DNA from 2 places in the Alkalimarinus coralli genome. Region 1 is predicted to be linked to the other one. Evidence: predicted binding sites of a transcription regulator. Region 1 holds the regulator's gene; the other holds the start of a gene.
What was found. The regulator sigma-54, encoded in region 1, starts transcription at its own class of promoters, with help from an activator protein. The targets are predictions, from matches to a motif close to GTTGGCACGNNNNTNGNNT.
Positions count from the first base shown of each region.

Region 2: the regulator sigma-54 is predicted to act here: its motif matches at 6,856-6,874, upstream of MY523_RS01830 (PEP-CTERM sorting domain-containing protein).

Region 1 covers NZ_CP096016.1:645,947-654,035, forward strand. The annotation lists gene yjgA (ribosome biogenesis factor YjgA) at 1-262, opposite strand, end outside; gene mgtE (magnesium transporter) at 299-1,660, opposite strand; gene MY523_RS02850 (HPr family phosphocarrier protein) at 1,845-2,114, opposite strand; gene rapZ (RNase adapter RapZ) at 2,239-3,117, opposite strand; gene ptsN (PTS IIA-like nitrogen regulatory protein PtsN) at 3,204-3,668, opposite strand; gene hpf (ribosome hibernation promoting factor) at 3,702-4,010, opposite strand; gene MY523_RS02870 (RNA polymerase factor sigma-54) at 4,320-5,849, opposite strand; gene lptB (LPS export ABC transporter ATP-binding protein) at 6,070-6,795, opposite strand; gene lptA (lipopolysaccharide transport periplasmic protein LptA) at 6,795-7,349, opposite strand; gene lptC (LPS export ABC transporter periplasmic protein LptC) at 7,339-7,902, opposite strand; gene MY523_RS02890 (KpsF/GutQ family sugar-phosphate isomerase) at 7,966-8,089, opposite strand, start outside.
Region 2 covers NZ_CP096016.1:416,960-425,048, forward strand. The annotation lists gene MY523_RS01790 (fatty acyl-CoA reductase) at 1-400, shown strand, start outside; gene MY523_RS01795 (hypothetical protein) at 633-1,016, shown strand; gene trmA (tRNA (uridine(54)-C5)-methyltransferase TrmA) at 1,059-2,156, opposite strand; gene MY523_RS01805 (nitroreductase) at 2,224-2,943, opposite strand; gene MY523_RS01810 (hypothetical protein) at 3,073-3,459, opposite strand; gene MY523_RS01815 (DUF1439 domain-containing protein) at 3,660-4,253, shown strand; gene bamJ (BamJ family beta-barrel-assembly machinery protein) at 4,408-4,860, shown strand; gene MY523_RS01825 (DUF3313 domain-containing protein) at 5,172-5,915, shown strand; gene MY523_RS01830 (PEP-CTERM sorting domain-containing protein) at 6,155-6,787, opposite strand; gene MY523_RS01835 (AAA family ATPase) at 7,019-8,089, opposite strand, start outside.

The DNA of each region.
Region 1 (8,089 bases):
GAATGGCTTCTGCATCTTCAGCGCGCATTAATTTGCCGATGTATTGCATATGCCTTCTGGTAGCTTCTCGTTGAGTAATTCGTTGAGACTCATCTATCGCCTTTCTAAGCGTTTCGCTCATGGGGACTTTTTCAAGTTGATTGGGCTTGAGTTCGGTTAGACGTTTCCCTAGAGCCTGAAGCTTATGCATGTCTCGTTTGATGGAGGTTTTACTTACAATATTTTCTTCATCAAACTCTTCAGGTAGATCAAAATCGGTCATCTGGCTATTTCCTGCGGATGCGCTTAAAGGGGGTTATCAAGCGTAGACAATCGTAGCTAACCCTAAAAATGACAAAAATCCTACGACATCTGTGATGGTGGTGAGAATTACGCCTCCAGCCAGTGCCGGATCAATATTTCGAGCACGTAATAAAACGGGAAGCATTGTTCCTGCTACCGCAGCAACAATTAAGTTAATCAGCAGCGCGACGGCAATAATAACACCAATCGTAAGGTCGTTAAACCAAGCAATAGCGGCCCCTGCGACAATTAATGCCCAGAGGCAGCCATTTAAAATGCCTACAATAAATTCCCTGTTGAGCAGCCAGCCGAGGTTATTTCGACTAATTTGCCCTACAGCCATACTTCTGATAACCAGAGTAAGCGCCTGACTTCCTGCTATCCCTCCCATACTGGCAACGATTGGCATCAGTACCGCGAGTGCAACCACTTTCTCTATGGTGGCCTCAAAAAGGCCAATAACTGCTGAGGCTATAAACGCTGTAATCAGGTTTATACCAAGCCATACAGCGCGTCTTTTGGCTGTTTTAATGATGGGTGTGAAGGTGTCATCATCTTCATCAAGGCCGGCCATGCTCATTAGAGAGTGGTCTGCATCATCTCGAATAACATCGACAACGTCATCAATTGTTATTCGGCCTAATAGTCTTCCGTCAGAACTAAGTACAGGGGCGGACACCAGATCTCTTCGTTCGAACAGGTTTGCGACTTCGGTTTCAGGGGTGCTTACAGCAATCGTAACAGCTTCTGTATCCATCACTTCCCGAACTGTGGAGGAAGGACTCGAAACCAGCATTTTGTTAATCGAGAGGACGCCGATAAACTCGTCTTTCCGATTGACGACTAATAACTTATCTGTCATTTCTGGCAGTGAACGGTGGCGCCTTAAATAGCGCAGAACCACATCAATGCTGATGTCGGGTCTGATCGTTATGGCATCGGTGTTCATCAAACCACCGGCCGTATCTTCAGCGTAGGAAAGAACTTCCTCTATACGTTGCCGATCCTGCAGATCCATTGCATCCAGTACTTCCTGTATGACTTTTTCAGGAAGTTGTTGCAGGACGTCGGCGAGATCATCTGTCTCGAAGTCTTCGGTTATACTAATCAGTTCCTGAGGATTCAATTTACTCAGAAAATCAGTACGCACCTCATCACTTAGGTATTGTAGAATTTCCCCTTCAAGCTCTTTATCAACGAGCTGCCACAGAACTGAGCGCTCTTTTGGCGGTGTGGATTCGAGAAGGTGTGCAATATCACTTGGACTCAGGCCCCGATTTAATATACGAGCAACTTGGTCAAGCGAACCACTTTCAAGTGCTTCGTTTAAGCTACGAATTTTTTTATGACGCTTCGCTTGCTCTAATGTCTTAACCATTAATAAGCCTGGGGTCTAAGGTGATGATATTTGAGACGTGCCGGATTATACCTAAAAAGGCTACTTGATCAGTATAACGTAAGGTCTAAATTGTAAAAAGGAGAATGCTTAAAGTAATAACAAAAACAACCGTTTAAAATAAGGAGATAGAATATTCGGATAAAAAAGTAGTGGTAGAGAAGGGTTACTCTCCTTCGCCAAAGCGGTCAGCAATAAGTGCTTTAAGCGCTTCAATCGCATCATTCTCATCAGAACCTTCGACAATCAGGTCAACCTCTGTCCCACAGCTGGCAGCCAGCATCATGACAGACATAATGCTTTTACCATCAACCTCTTTGCCGTTCCGAGCTATTTTAATACTGCTGGAGAAGCGAGTGGCAGTACTTACCAGTTTCGCTGCGGCCCTGGCATGCAGGCCTAGTTTATTAATAATCGGGACAGTTTCTTTAATCATAACGACTTCGTATTTCGTGTTTTGTTTTCGTATTTAATAAGTTTGTCTTTGTTGTCTTTGTTGTCTTTGTTGTTTATGCAATTAAAGACTACTTGGTTGTCAACTGACGCAGCCCTGTAAGTTTTTAGTGATCACTATCGGGTTGGGCTGGCAGCTCTTTGTGCCGAACTTGAACATTCGGCTGCAGTGACTTAAAGATCTCTCCTAGCCGCTCAGAGATGTAGACCGAGCGGTGCTGCCCGCCAGTACAGCCGATCCCAATGGTCAGATAGCTTCTGTTTGAATTGGCAAACTGTGGAAGCCACTTATTGAGGTAACTGACTATGTCTCCCAGCATTTCACCGGTTTCAGGCTGCTGCTCTAAAAAATCTTGCACAGGCTTATCTTTTCCAGTGAATGCTCTTAGGCTTTGATCCCAGTATGGGTTCGGTAAACACCGCACATCAAATACAAAGTCCGCATCAATCGGAACGCCATGTTTAAAACCAAAGGACTGAAAAAGCAGTGCCATATCCTGGCCTGATTTTCCGGCAACCCGGTCTTTTATTAAGTCCCTGAGTTGGTACATGGTCATGTCGCTGGTATCAACGATCAGGTCAGCAGCAGACGATATGGGTGAGAGTAATGCCTTTTCTGCATCGATTGCTTCTTTTAGGGATATTGAATCGTTCGTCAGAGGGTGCTTTCGCCTCGTGGCGCTAAATCGTTTTAACAGTGTTTGATCGAGAGCATCAAGATAGATGACATCCATATCAAAATTGCGATGCTTAAATTGATTGGTTATATCTGAAAACTGGTCGATGCCTGTTGAAAGGTTTCTCGCATCAATACTGACGGCGATTTTTTCCAGGCGTGTTTCTTCTGTGATGAGAGCCTCATCGGCGAGTGGTAATAGGAGGCCGATTGGCAGGTTGTCGATGCAATAATAGCCCAGATCTTCGAGAACATGGAGTGCGGTGCTTTTTCCTGACCCTGAGCGACCGCTTACTATAACAAGTTTCATTATCCTACCTGGTTGATTGAGTTAATGATGTTCGTTTAGAACCAAAGTGCTCAGCTAGTATATTGAACGGCAAAATGATCAATCAGTTATGATTGAATGATTGTGTTGTATAGTGACTCACTGTCCTCGCAACCTCTAAGCTTTCGGCACAGTTCGGTATTATTGAATTTCTCTGCCAGCTGGCTGAGTAACTCCAAGTGTTCACTGGTTGCTTCTTGTGGGACGATAAGTACAAACAGCAGGTCAACAGGCTCATTATCGATCGAATCAAAGGGCACTTTCTGATTAAGCGTTAGCAAGGCTCCGATTACTTTGTGGCAGTTTTCCAGCCTGCAGTGAGGAATTGCGATTCCTTGACCAATGCCAGTACTGCCTAATCGTTCTCTACCGATCAGGCTGTTAAAGATCGTGTTTTCATTAATATCTGGATATTGTTGCGCTATTCGCTGCGCAATTTCTTCCAGAACTTTCTTTTTGCTGCTCCCGGGCAGGCTGCAAAGAGCCAGCTCGGGAGACAGTATAGATTGAATTGAAACTGACGTATCGGTCATTATTAATGCTTATTCTATTCTATGGCAAGTAACTTATCGTGCGGATGCACCGTGAAGTCTGTCGACATTCTTCTCTTTATGCTTAAGAATTTGACGGTCGAGCTTGTCTACCAGCATATCTATTGCTGCGTACATGTCTTCCTGCTCTGCTGTAGCATGAATATCGGCGCCACTGATATGAAGGGTCGCTTCTGCAATTTGACGAAGTTTTTGAACTGATAATGTAACCTGAACGTTGCTGATATGGTCAAAGTGTCGTTCAAGCTTTTCGAGCTTGCTGCTAACATAGTCTTTCAAAGAGTCTGTCAGATCAACGTGGTGTCCCGTAATATTCAATTGCATATTTCGCTCCTAGTATCGTTTTTGTGTTCCCTGAAATCTTCTACATATTGAGGCGCGTTTGAATGTGCGACTAGCAATGAGTCTACTAGTGAAACATCCGAATAGCGTTAACTCAATTCCTGGCAGTGATCAGCAAGGGAACAGAACTTCATTGCCTTTGTTTTTCACTTTACTTTCTTGATGACGCTTTGCCTGGGCTTGTGTTAAGCCCCGCCAAGCCTATCTTTTGATGCCAACAATCTTAGCATATTAGCTAATCCATTTATTGACTCAAAACCGTTTAATTCTGAATACCCCTCATAACTAAAATTATACTAAACGTTTTCGTTCATTTGATGGGGGTATTGACATCGCTTCGCGATATTTTGCGATGGTTCGTCTTGCTACTTTGATACCTTGTTCGTCGAGTATCGTTGCTATTTTGCTATCGCTTAGCGGTTTTTTGGCAGATTCAGCCGCTACCAGTTTTTTAATGATGGCGCGAATTGCGGTTGATGAACACTCGCCTCCAGATGCTGTGCTTACATGGCTGGAGAAGAAATATTTAAGTTCAAATATGCCTCTGGGAGTATGCATGAATTTTTGGGTGGTGACCCTTGATATGGTTGACTCATGCATATCTACGGCCTCCGCTATATCATGCAGAATAAGAGGCTTCATTGCCTCTTCACCATGATCAAGAAAACCTTGTTGATGTTCCACGATCTTACTGGAAACCTTCAGCAGTGTCTCATTACGACTTTGTAAGCTTTTAATAAACCACTTGGCCTCTTGTAACTGATCCTTCATATAAGTGTTGTCAGCACTACTGTCAGCTCGTTTAACGAGTGATGCGTAGCTTGAATTAACCCTTATCTTAGGGGCAATTTCCGGGTTGAGCTCCACTTTCCAACGCTCATTAACCTTTTTGACAACCACATCTGGAACAACATACTCGGGTGTATTACCGCTGATCTGCTCGCCTGGTCGAGGGTTAAGTGATTGAATGAGTTTGATAACCTGTTTAAGGTCGGTCTCTTTTATGCGGCTGCGTCTTATCAGTTGGGCGTAGTCCCGGTTGCCTAAAAGATTGAGGTAATGGTTGATGACCAGTTTTGCCTGAGGTAACCATGGTGTGCTATCTGGAAGCTGATTGAGTTGGATTAGCAGGCACTCTTGCAGGTCTCGACTGGCTACCCCTGGCGGATCAAAATGTTGAATTCGTTTTAGAACCGCTTGTACTTCGTCTAGCTCAACTTCGTGCTCGCTCGCTTCTTCCTGATTGGTTTCAGCAAAACCGGATAAGATCTCCTCAACGGTGCTGGATAAATAGCCATCGGTATTAACTGAGTCAATGATAGACATGGCGATCAGTTTATCAATGTCTGACATGGGGGTCAGGTTGAGTTGCCAAAGCAGATGATCCTGAAGGGATTCGCCCACGCTGTTACGTGACTCAAAGTCGCTATCTTCTTCTGGGGCAGGACCAGACGGTGCGTTGTTGGGGTAAATGTCATCCCATGCGGTATCTACTGGCAAGTCATTTGGAATGCTGTCAGACCAGTCTTCTGCGTTCATAATTTCATCAGAGCCTTCTGAGCTGGCTTCTGCCATGGACTCTTTAGCTTGCGATGCAGAATCATCGGCTGTGTTTTGCTCTTGGGAGGAGGTCTCTGTATCCGGGTTCTCGGATCGATTACGATCATCGTCAGATATTTCCAGCATTGGATTGGACTCAAGGGCCTCTTGGATTTCCTGCTGCAAATCAAGAGTAGAAAGCTGCAGTAAGCGTATTGCCTGCTGCAGTTGAGGGGTCATTGTCAGCTGCTGACCTAGTTTGAGCTGAAGTGATGCTTTCATGACCATTGATTACCTACCGCCTTATGCAAAACCATCAATGAACAAGGTCTCCTCATTGTTTAGTTATTTTATTGTCTCTACCAGGTTTAGTGTAAACCACTTCCGAGTCAGTTGTTTTATTATTTCCGGTTAATCATATTTTAGTTAGGAGATTGAAAAAATAGTAGTCATGGCAAGCGCTATTATTAATATTTGAGCACTGTAACGCTTGGGGAGACTATTAAAGCCTAAATTGTTCTCCTAGATATACATCTTTAACTTGTTGGTTTGACAGAACATCTTCCGCAGTGCCCGACGCTATAATGTGTCCGTCGCTCACGATATACGCTTTCTCACAAATATCAAGGGTTTCCCGAACATTATGGTCTGTTATTAGTACGCCTATCCCTTTCTCTTTCAAATGGGTGACGATCTGCTTGATGTCGCTTACAGAAATTGGGTCAACCCCGGCAAATGGCTCGTCAAGTAGTATAAAATCCGGCTCAGTGGCTAATGCGCGAGCGATTTCTACACGGCGGCGTTCGCCACCTGACAGGCTCATACCTAAGCTATCTTTTATATGTGTAATGTGAAACTCTTGAAGAAGGGTTTCCATCTTCTCTTTGCGTTCGGCTTTAGAAAGATCTTTCCGTGTCTCAAGTATTGCCATTAAATTATCTTTAACGCTTAGCTTTCTAAAAACAGACGCTTCCTGAGGGAGGTAACCAATCCCTTTTCTTGCTCGGCCATGCATGGGTAAATGGGTCAAATTCTCCCCATCGATTGATATTTTCCCTTTGTCGGCTTCGACCAAACCGACGATCATGTAAAAACATGTGGTTTTCCCTGCACCGTTGGGGCCGAGTAAGCCAACAATTTCACCGCTTTGTATTGAGAGTGAGACGTCTTTGACGACTGATCGTTTTTTATAGCTTTTTGCCAGGTTGTCGGCGCTTAACGTTTTCATTATTTTTCTTCGTCGGAATCTTTTTCAACTGGGTGGACAATAATTTCAACGCGCTGAGACTTCTCTTCTCCACCCTGAGCAGTGACTACGCGACTAACCGTGTTGTACTCGATTTTTTTGCCTCGAAACGTGTTCTTTCCCTGCTCAAGTTTTGCGTCGTCTATTAAAGTCAGCTTTTCATTATTACGGGTATAGATAATGGTGTTGCCGTAAGCATGGGTGGGTAGCTCTTCTCCCTCTTGCTGGTCGGAGAATTCAGCTGGAGACCCAAAGGCTTCAAGCTTTATCAAACCGCTTTTATCACTATAAATAATTACCTTGTCGGACTTCAGGATTGACTTTCCCTGGGTGATAACAACGTCTCCACTGTAAATTGAACGGCCCTTTTTTTCGTCCAGCTCAGCTCGGTCAGATTGAATTTTTATAGGTTGGTTGCTGTTTGCTGTGAATGCACTTGCCTGAGTCGAGATCAGAGTTGAAAGTGCCACTATTAAAGCAATCAGCTGTTTTTTAAAAGGTTTGCTATGATGGTAGGGCTTACTGTTATTGGGCATAGTTGCCTCGTACGTTGGAGGTAATTTCAATCTTTTTATCGTCGACCCAGGCGTTCATGCCTTCGCCTTCAAGGATGCTAACATTATCGCTAATGGTAACGGGTTGTTTTGTGGTAATAAAGCGTGATTTATTGAGCACAGTCAGGGATTCTGTTTTTAGTGTCCAGGGGGCTTTCAACTGCTCGTCTCTGATCATCGTTACATTATTGATGAGTTCCAGATTCTCCTCGGTCATTTTATATCTTCCATTGTCCGCTGTGAGTCTCAATGTTGTATTATCTTCCCGGTAAACCAGTAAATTGGGACTCTTTAGTAGTGCGATATTTTGGTCGGGGTAATGCTTGGCTTCACTGCTCTTCATTATGGACGAAACGTAGCCGTCAGCATCATATACCGTGTATTTTCCATTAACGATAAAAAAGTCAGGCTCTTCCTGTTCTGCATTGCTTGCTACAGGCACAATTTTATTGTCGCTGTTCTGCCAGACTATTAAGATCATGGCGAGAATTGAGATGATTAGCAGGGAGTGCTTTTTGATTTTTTCGCTTTTCACGTTATCCCCGACCTCACTATTGTGTAAATACTGTTTCCATACGAGCCAATAATGCTGGCAGGCTTAAATAACACCGGCTTTGAGTAAATCGTGCATATTGAGTGCGCCAACAACTTTCTGCGACTTGTCTACCACGATAAGCCCGTTTATTTTGCTGTCTTCCATAATCGCAAGCGCTTCTGCTGCA
Region 2 (8,089 bases), 230 kb from region 1:
GAAGTCGTTTAATGTTTTGAATAAGTCTATCTTTCAGAAGGCGATCAGCTTGGTTGAACTTCAGACTAAAGCGCTTTACAAAGCCAAAAAATGGCTCGGCCTTAAACCTTCAACGAAAGCCCTTGATAATATTCAGGTGGTAAAAACGCTGTCAAAGATTTATGCGTTTTATGGCGATATGAACGTCGTATTTAATAACCATAAAATGATTCGCTTAATTGAAGAGTTTGGTAAAGAGGACAAAATGCTATTTCCGGTTGATGCTACGCTGATCGACTGGAGGCATTATATTCGTGATGTGCACTTTGCAGGCCTTCAGAAATATGCACTGGAAGACCGTGCAGTTATCCAGCAGAGGCGCCAGCAAGCTAAACAGCAGGCTTTGAAATCAGCTGCTTAGCCCTGATAAAAAGTTGGTGCTTAGCGCTTGGAGATTAGTAAAAGATAGAAGCCGGTTATGATGTAGATCTGACCGGCTTTTCTATGTGCGGTAGGTTTTTATTGTTGCTGGTTGCGGTTTTTCTTCAGATATTCTCTTCCCTATTAATTAGCTCCTCATTTAGTCCATATTTCTTCCATATTTGATCGTTAACCTTACGCATTAACAACTCAAAGAAAAAAGGGGATAGGCTATGAAGCAACTCATCGGGTTAAACACACTTTTCTTAAGCATATTTCTGTTGATTACACTTTTTGTGCATTCACAATTTGGCCATGCTGATACATTAAAGCCTGAACGCAAGAAGGGGCCTGAGCATTTGGTTGAGCTGCTTGAGTTATCGGAACAGCAGCGAACAGAGTTTTTAGACATCATGAAACAACAGCATGAGAAAAGAATGACTGTTCGCGACAAGCATTATAACACCCGGGCGCTTGAAAAGGCTGATATGGATGCCCTTCATAACGAAACAATGCAATTGCTTGAGCCGGTATTAAATGACAGTCAATTGAAAAAGTTTGAACAGATGGCCAAGAAACATCGCCATCGACCACCTAAAGAAGAGTCATTGCGGTGACTTATGAGGCTGATGCTTCTTCACCAACTGTCAAAACTAGAGTTAAGGTTTTCTTGTCAGTAAAACGCCACATTCGGTATGGTGGGTATAGGGAAACTGATCAAACAGGGCAAAGCGTTTTATATCGTGCGTTTTCGTCAAAACTTCGAGGTTGTTGCTAAGTGTTTCAGGGTTGCAGGAGATATAAATAATATTGTTATAGCACTGAACCTGTTTTACCGATTCGTCATCCAGCCCTGCTCTGGGAGGGTCAACAAGAACCGATTCAAATTGATAGCCTGATAGGTCTATCCCTTCCAAACGCCTGAATTCTCTTTCGCCCTGAAGCGCTTGTACAAACTCTTCACTGGAAAGTCGGGCGATGATGAGGTTGTTTATGTTGTTTTCCTGAATATTGTATTGAGCGGCGTTGACCGATGTTTTGGATATCTCGGTCGCCAGTATGTTGCGATAGTGCCCTGCAAGCGCAATGGAAAAATTACCATTGCCGCAGTATAACTCAACCAAATCGGTATCTTTATCAGGGGTTGTCTGCTCTGAGCATGACTGCGCCCAGGCCAGCATGGTCTTATTCATCTCACCATTGGGTTGAGTGAAACCGCCTTCTATTTGTTTGTACTTGTAGTGCTTGCCATTAATATCAAATTCTTCAATAACAAAGTCTCTGTCCAGAACGACTTTCTGCTTTCTGGCGCGTCCGATGATGGATACGCCGAGTTTTTCCTGAAGCGCAAGGGCCAGTGTTTTCCACTGTTCATCAAGTTGGCGATGATAGATAAGCGTAATAAGCGCATCACCACTGAGTGTGGTTAAGAATTCGGCTTGGAAAAGTCTGTGCTTGAGCGCTTGAGTGTTATTTATCTCCGCTAACAGGGCGGGCATTAGGCTGTTGATAAGCGCTGAGGCGATGGGAAAGTCGGTGACTTCATAGATGTTTTTGTTATTTCCCTTTTCGGTCATTGCGTAATGGCAGCGATCTCCCGTATGCCAGATACGGAACTCGGCACGTAACCGAAAGTGGCTCGGTTTACTGGCGAAAACTTCGAGTTCGGGGACGTCGAATTCAGCAAATCGCTCGTTGATCTGCTCTGTTTTGCTTTTAAGGAGTTCCGGGTACTGGCTGGTGTCGATAGTATTCATTTAGTGCTTACAACAGGTAGAGTAAATAGGCGCATAATTATACGCCAATTTAGATGTTTCAACCGCACTATTTTTTTGGGATTAATAACTCGTTCAGATCTATCTTCTTGGGTTTGTATTCGTTGACCTTATTGTCTTCAGGATACCCCAGCGCCAGTCCACAGACTAATTTATAGCCTTTTGGAATATCAAAGTGCTTATCGATAGGGGAGCGCCAAATGCCCAGTGCGCCTTGAGCACAGGTTCCCAGCCCTTTGTTGGTGGCGGAAAGCATCAACGATTGCATCAAAATGCCTGCATCGAGCAGTGCCGTATGTTGCATGCCGGGGTGAACAAATAGAAAGATCGCTACCGGGGCATCGAAGAATGTAAAGTTTCTTGCCATCTGTTCGTCACGGGCTTTTTTGTCTTTACGCTCAATCCCCAATACTTCATAAAGTCCCATGCCGGTAGATACACGTCGTTCTTGAAAGATAGATGGATATTTTCCAAGCATGGGTTTGAAGTCACTGTCTGGCAGTGCATCACTGGTTATTGCTGAGATCAGTTTGAGCGGAAGAGGCTGTTTCTGGATTTTGTTAGACTTGTGGTATTTCAACAGCAGCTCATCCCCCAGTGCTTTACAGGTTTCCCCTGTCGCTACTGCCAACTTATAGGGTTGAGTATTTGAGCTTGAAGGCGATTCCAGCGCATCGAGCAAAATCTCATCCAGCGTTGCCTGATCAACAGGTTGATCTGAAAACGCTCTAATGCTTCTACGTTTTTTTAATACTTCCGAAAAATCCATGCGTGTTCCAAATGTTGTGATTGTTTTATGGTAAATAGGGAGTGGTTTGAACGGTTCAGGAAAAGTCGGGCATCGCGTGATATCAGGTTAAGCCCAGATGACAGTTTATCCTGAACCAAAGGTCGTTGACTACCACTCGGGATGTTTGGCGGAATACTGTTCCATGGTCGTCTCTACGAAATGGCCGCTATTGGTGAGTGTTCGCACTAAAATATCGAATTTCTCATCGTTTAACGCTTTGTCTTCGATGGATAGGATAAAGCCATTGAAGTCATCAAACCATTGAGCGGCTATTGTAAATTCGCTGACACCGTTTTTTTCAATGGCGCGATATGTCGCCTCATAAACGCTATTGTTAGGTGGGCTTTTAGCTAACACCGATATATCAAATACAGTTTCTAATGCGCGGATAATCTGCGCTTCCTCTCCCGGGAAGTGATTGCCAAACCACTGTATTGATGACTTTTGCACCAGACTTTCCGGTTTGGCGTGTCTTATTTCAAAGTACTCCATCACTTATGCTCCTATTTGCCCTAAAGCGATAACAACGGGTTTCAGGCCGTTATGATTCAGCGTATTATGGTATAGAGTATAGTGGTAAAGCATAACCGTGTTGTCCATAACACGCAGAGCCCGTTTGTTTCAGGCTAGGCGATAGCCTCAATGCATTGGTAGAATATCAGTCAAACGAATTATTTACATCACAAGGAGCCGTTATGTCTTTTAATCCGCTAATGCGGCCAAAGGGATTTATGAAAACAAAGTACACCCTTCAGCTGAAGAGAATTATGGCCTCAAAACTATCAAGCGTTTCCGCGTTTGTATTGGCCTCGTTTATCGCTACGGCCTGTTGGGCGTTTGGTTTTATGATTGGCGAGTCACAGATTAATAGCATGCTGGCGCTCACATTTCCCTATGAAACCCGCATGGGAGAGAGCTACATAAAACTGTCCAACCCAAAACCTCATTTTTATGAGCAGTCACAGCAAGTGGGGATTACACTGAACATCTCACTCAAAGATGAAGCCAGTGGGCAGACAGCCAAGGCTAAAGCACTGGTCAAAGGGGGGATTCGGTTCGATAATAAAGCTCAGCAGCTACAGCTGGTGAAACCCAGCATAGCCAGCCTGGATTGGCAGGATCAATCATCAGGGGCGAATCAAGAGTTGGCAAAGCAGGTGACTCAGCTGGTCGGTCAGGATTTGCCCGTGATCGTGCTACTCGACATTAAAAAATTGACGGGGAGCACAATGACACCAACACTAAGTGATATTAAAGTTAAGGCGTCCGGTATTGAAGTCCTGTTTTAGCGAGTAGTGGGTACTCTGTTTTTTATCAGATAGTGGGTACTCTGTTTTTTATCAGATTGTGGGTGCTCCGTTTTTTATCAAGTAGTGGGCGCCCCTTTTTTTATTAATATAAAGATACTGACAGGAAGGCATTTTGGCTCAAATTATTATTGCCATTGTCGTAACGTTATTAGCCGTTTTTTTGGTACGACGTTCATACGCTAACAAGCGTGTTGCCGCGGAAAACAAGGCCAAGGGGGCTGCCTTCCTGGCAGAAAATGCTCAAAAAGAAGGTGTTAAAACAACCAGCTCCGGGCTGCAATACCAAATTCTGAGCGAGGGCTCCGGAACGGTTAATCCGCGCGCAACTGATCGTGTTAAGGTGCATTACCATGGCACGTTGATAGATGGCTCTGTATTTGATAGCTCAATTGCCCGTGGCCAGCCGATAGAATTTGGGCTCAACCAGGTTATTAAAGGGTGGACTGAAGGCCTGCAACTTATGGTTGAAGGTGAAAAAACGCGGTTTTTTATTCCCAGTAATTTGGCTTATGGTGATCGCGGTGCAGGCTTGATTGGCCCAGGTTCAGTATTGATCTTTGAAGTTAAACTTATCGCGATTCACTAAGTATTGGCTTATTTAGCTTAAGTGGTCGATGCAATCTGACAGCGCTAATCTTTACAAAAAGAGCTGTGCGTCTCAGTGTTCGTTTCTTTGATCTTTTAATATGTTGTTGCTCTAGTCAATAAGTGCTTCACAGAAGTCGTGCTATATAGAGTCAGGGCTATTACAGCTTGCACGAAAGATAATACGCATTCTCAACGTTTCCATCAGCCTGTAGCCTCTCATGCAAGGTTATGTATGGCGTGTTTTGAATATTCCAGAATAAGCAGAGCATCGCGTTAAAAACAGAAAATAATAATTATAAAGGTTTATAGATGATCAACTGTATTAGATTACCCCTCTTGCTGGTGATGCTTTCGGCGCTGACGGCTTGTGAAATGTTTACGCCAAAAGCACCTGGAGTAGACCGTCCTTACTCAGGCTTTATGAGCGACTATGAGCCTCTAGATACAGTTGACGTTGAAGAACGGGAGTTTATTGCTTCGAAAGCATGGATTGCGCCCGGCGCAGACCTCAGATCGTACAAAACAATGATTGTCGACCCGATCAAACTGGACCCCGGCATCAAACAAAACCTTCAAATCACCCATGATACGATGACGGCTATAAGGTCGTATATGACCGACGTGCTAACCCGTAAGCTGGAAACCTATTATCGGGTGTCGAATCGGATGACCGGACGTACCTTGAGAGCTAAGGTCGCCATCACAGGGCTGGAAACTCGCGATGAGCCTTTACGGTTTTATGAATACTGGCCAACCGCCATGGCATTTACAGGGGTGACTAAGCTTATCGGTATCAGGGATGAAGATATTCTGCTGTTTGTTGAAGCCGAATTCTCGGATGCAGAGAGTGATAAAGTTGTTGCTAAAACGCTGGTTGGCATGGTTGGGCATGAGAGGCTTGAGAACGAGTGGGAAGTCGTTTCGTTAAATAAGCTGACTCGATCTATTGATCAGTGGGTAGAGCAGCAGGTCTCTGCTTTGAAACAGGCAGCAGAGGAACGCTATGTAGTTAGCCAGTCGCCGCAGGTTGATGAATTGGTTTCTGCAGAGTAACGTTAAAAAGGTTTGCGACCAAAAAAAGGCTGACCCTATACTGCTAAATCTCGACTATTCTCACTGGTATCTCAAGCTCCGTGAAGAAATCCTTGATTCCGTTCGTTCCTCACTGCATACAAGGCTACAGCCTGATGGAAAAGTCGAGCATCATGCTAAATTAAAGAATTGATAAGACCTGAAACTAAAAAAGCCTGACTCGAAAGAGTCAGGCTTTTTTTAACTCGCTGTTTGGTTTCTTACTTCTTGCGACCGCGAGATACGCCAAAGCCAGCTAAACCTAATGCAAGTAGTGCCAAAGAGCCTGGCTCTGGAACTGAGTAGCTTGCCAGGCTGATGTTATCAATGAAACCGCCCAGCGTGTTTTCTTTACCAGTAGCAGAAAATGTTAGCGTCATATCCGCAGCAGTGGCGGTTAAAAAGCCTGTTACCAGAGTCCAGTCCATTGGTGCAACGCCATCTACATTGAATGCGTAAGTGAAAGGTGATAGGTCAGGAGACGCACCCCAGCTTACGTTGATGCCGTTATCGTTGGTTGAACCAGTGCGTGCTTTGTACCAGAAGTCCAGTTTGTAAACCTGGCCAACGCTCAAACCAACAAGGTCTTGGGACATTGAGCTGTTGCTGCCTGCATGGTGGCTATCTAACTCAACGTACTGGTTGCCTTCTTGTGCGCTTGTAACCGTGTTGCGCTGAATTTCGATGCCAGCACCGTCAGAGGTATACCAACCGTCAATTGTGTTGAATACACCCCACTGAGTTCCGCTTAGACCTACGTCTGACTCGAAGCCGCCATTGGTGATAAGGCTAGCGTTGGCTGATGAAGCAAGCAAACCGCCTGCAATAATGATGCTTTTTATAGTTGCTTTCATAACGTCTAATTCTCTCATGGACTACAAAACCGGTTATCTGCGAATGAATGCAGTATTTATGTTATTTAAAGCGATTATCATGCCAACAATTAAAAGATAAGCTAAATCAGTCAATAACTCATTTTGGAAGTACTTAAAATACCTCGGAATGTAAATAAAATCGACAATACAGTTATGTGGTGTATATTATTTTGTTTCTCGCTTTTAAACTGTAAAAAATACTTAGCAGTTTTAAGCGCCCTGTAATGTAATGCGACTTCCTGATGATGAGCTGTGCACGTCGATACGCAGGGCCATTTGCTCTCTTAGTTCGCTTACATGGGATATGATGCCTATCATTCGGCCGCTGCTCTGCAGGTCGATAAGTGTTTTGATTGCCAGATCAAGGGACTCCTGATCGAGGCTGCCAAACCCCTCGTCAATGAACAGGGTCTCCAGCTTGATGCCTCCCGCGTAGGCCTGCACAACGTCTGATAGCCCTAGTGCCAGGGATAGGGCCGCCATAAAAGACTCTCCGCCGGAAAGTGTAGCCACTGACCTTGTTTTACCGGTGTAAGCATCTTCGACTTCAAGCTCCAGCCCTGATGCTTTGTTACCCTTTGCCCGTTGTTCTTTTCTAATCAGTAGATAGCGGCCTTTGCTCATAACACTGAGGCGGTGCGACGCTTCAATTAGTACGTCGTCAAGCAATACGCTTAATACAAATCGCTGCAGACTCAGTTTGTTCCCGGTTTGGCCATTGGCGACATCACTCAGTGTGCCGTATATCTTATACTCAGCCTCTAATGCGTGGTTGGACTCATGTGCCTGTTTGAGTTTGTTTTGCACGGCGGTAAGCTGCTGATGCCGGTTGTCGATTTTTTTCCAGCTCTCCAGGGCCGTAGCTGATGCTGCTTCTAGCTTGTCGCGCTCTGCTTGAAGCTTTTCTATGTCTGGTTTTGGTTGTTGCTCCAGCTGCGACTGCTGCTGAGCCAGTGTTGCTTTGCAACCGCTTAATTGGTGCAGATACTGGTCTATCTCTTTGGTTAACGCGGCTTGTTCTGATTCAGTTTTTAATGCGCTCTCATAGTCTTGCTGGTTTTCAAATTCACTGCTGCTGAGGGCACTCTCCCAATGCGCTGTGGCTTCCTTATATTCAACGTCGAATGCCTTTGCCTGGCTGTGTTGCTGTTCCAATGTTGCAGATACCTGAGTGACACTCTGCCGTGCGGTATCGAATGACGCGACTGCTTGCTCATAGTTTGTTGTTATTGAACGTATTCGGTCTTCAAGTTGCTGAACTGCTTTGGCCAAAGCGCCTGG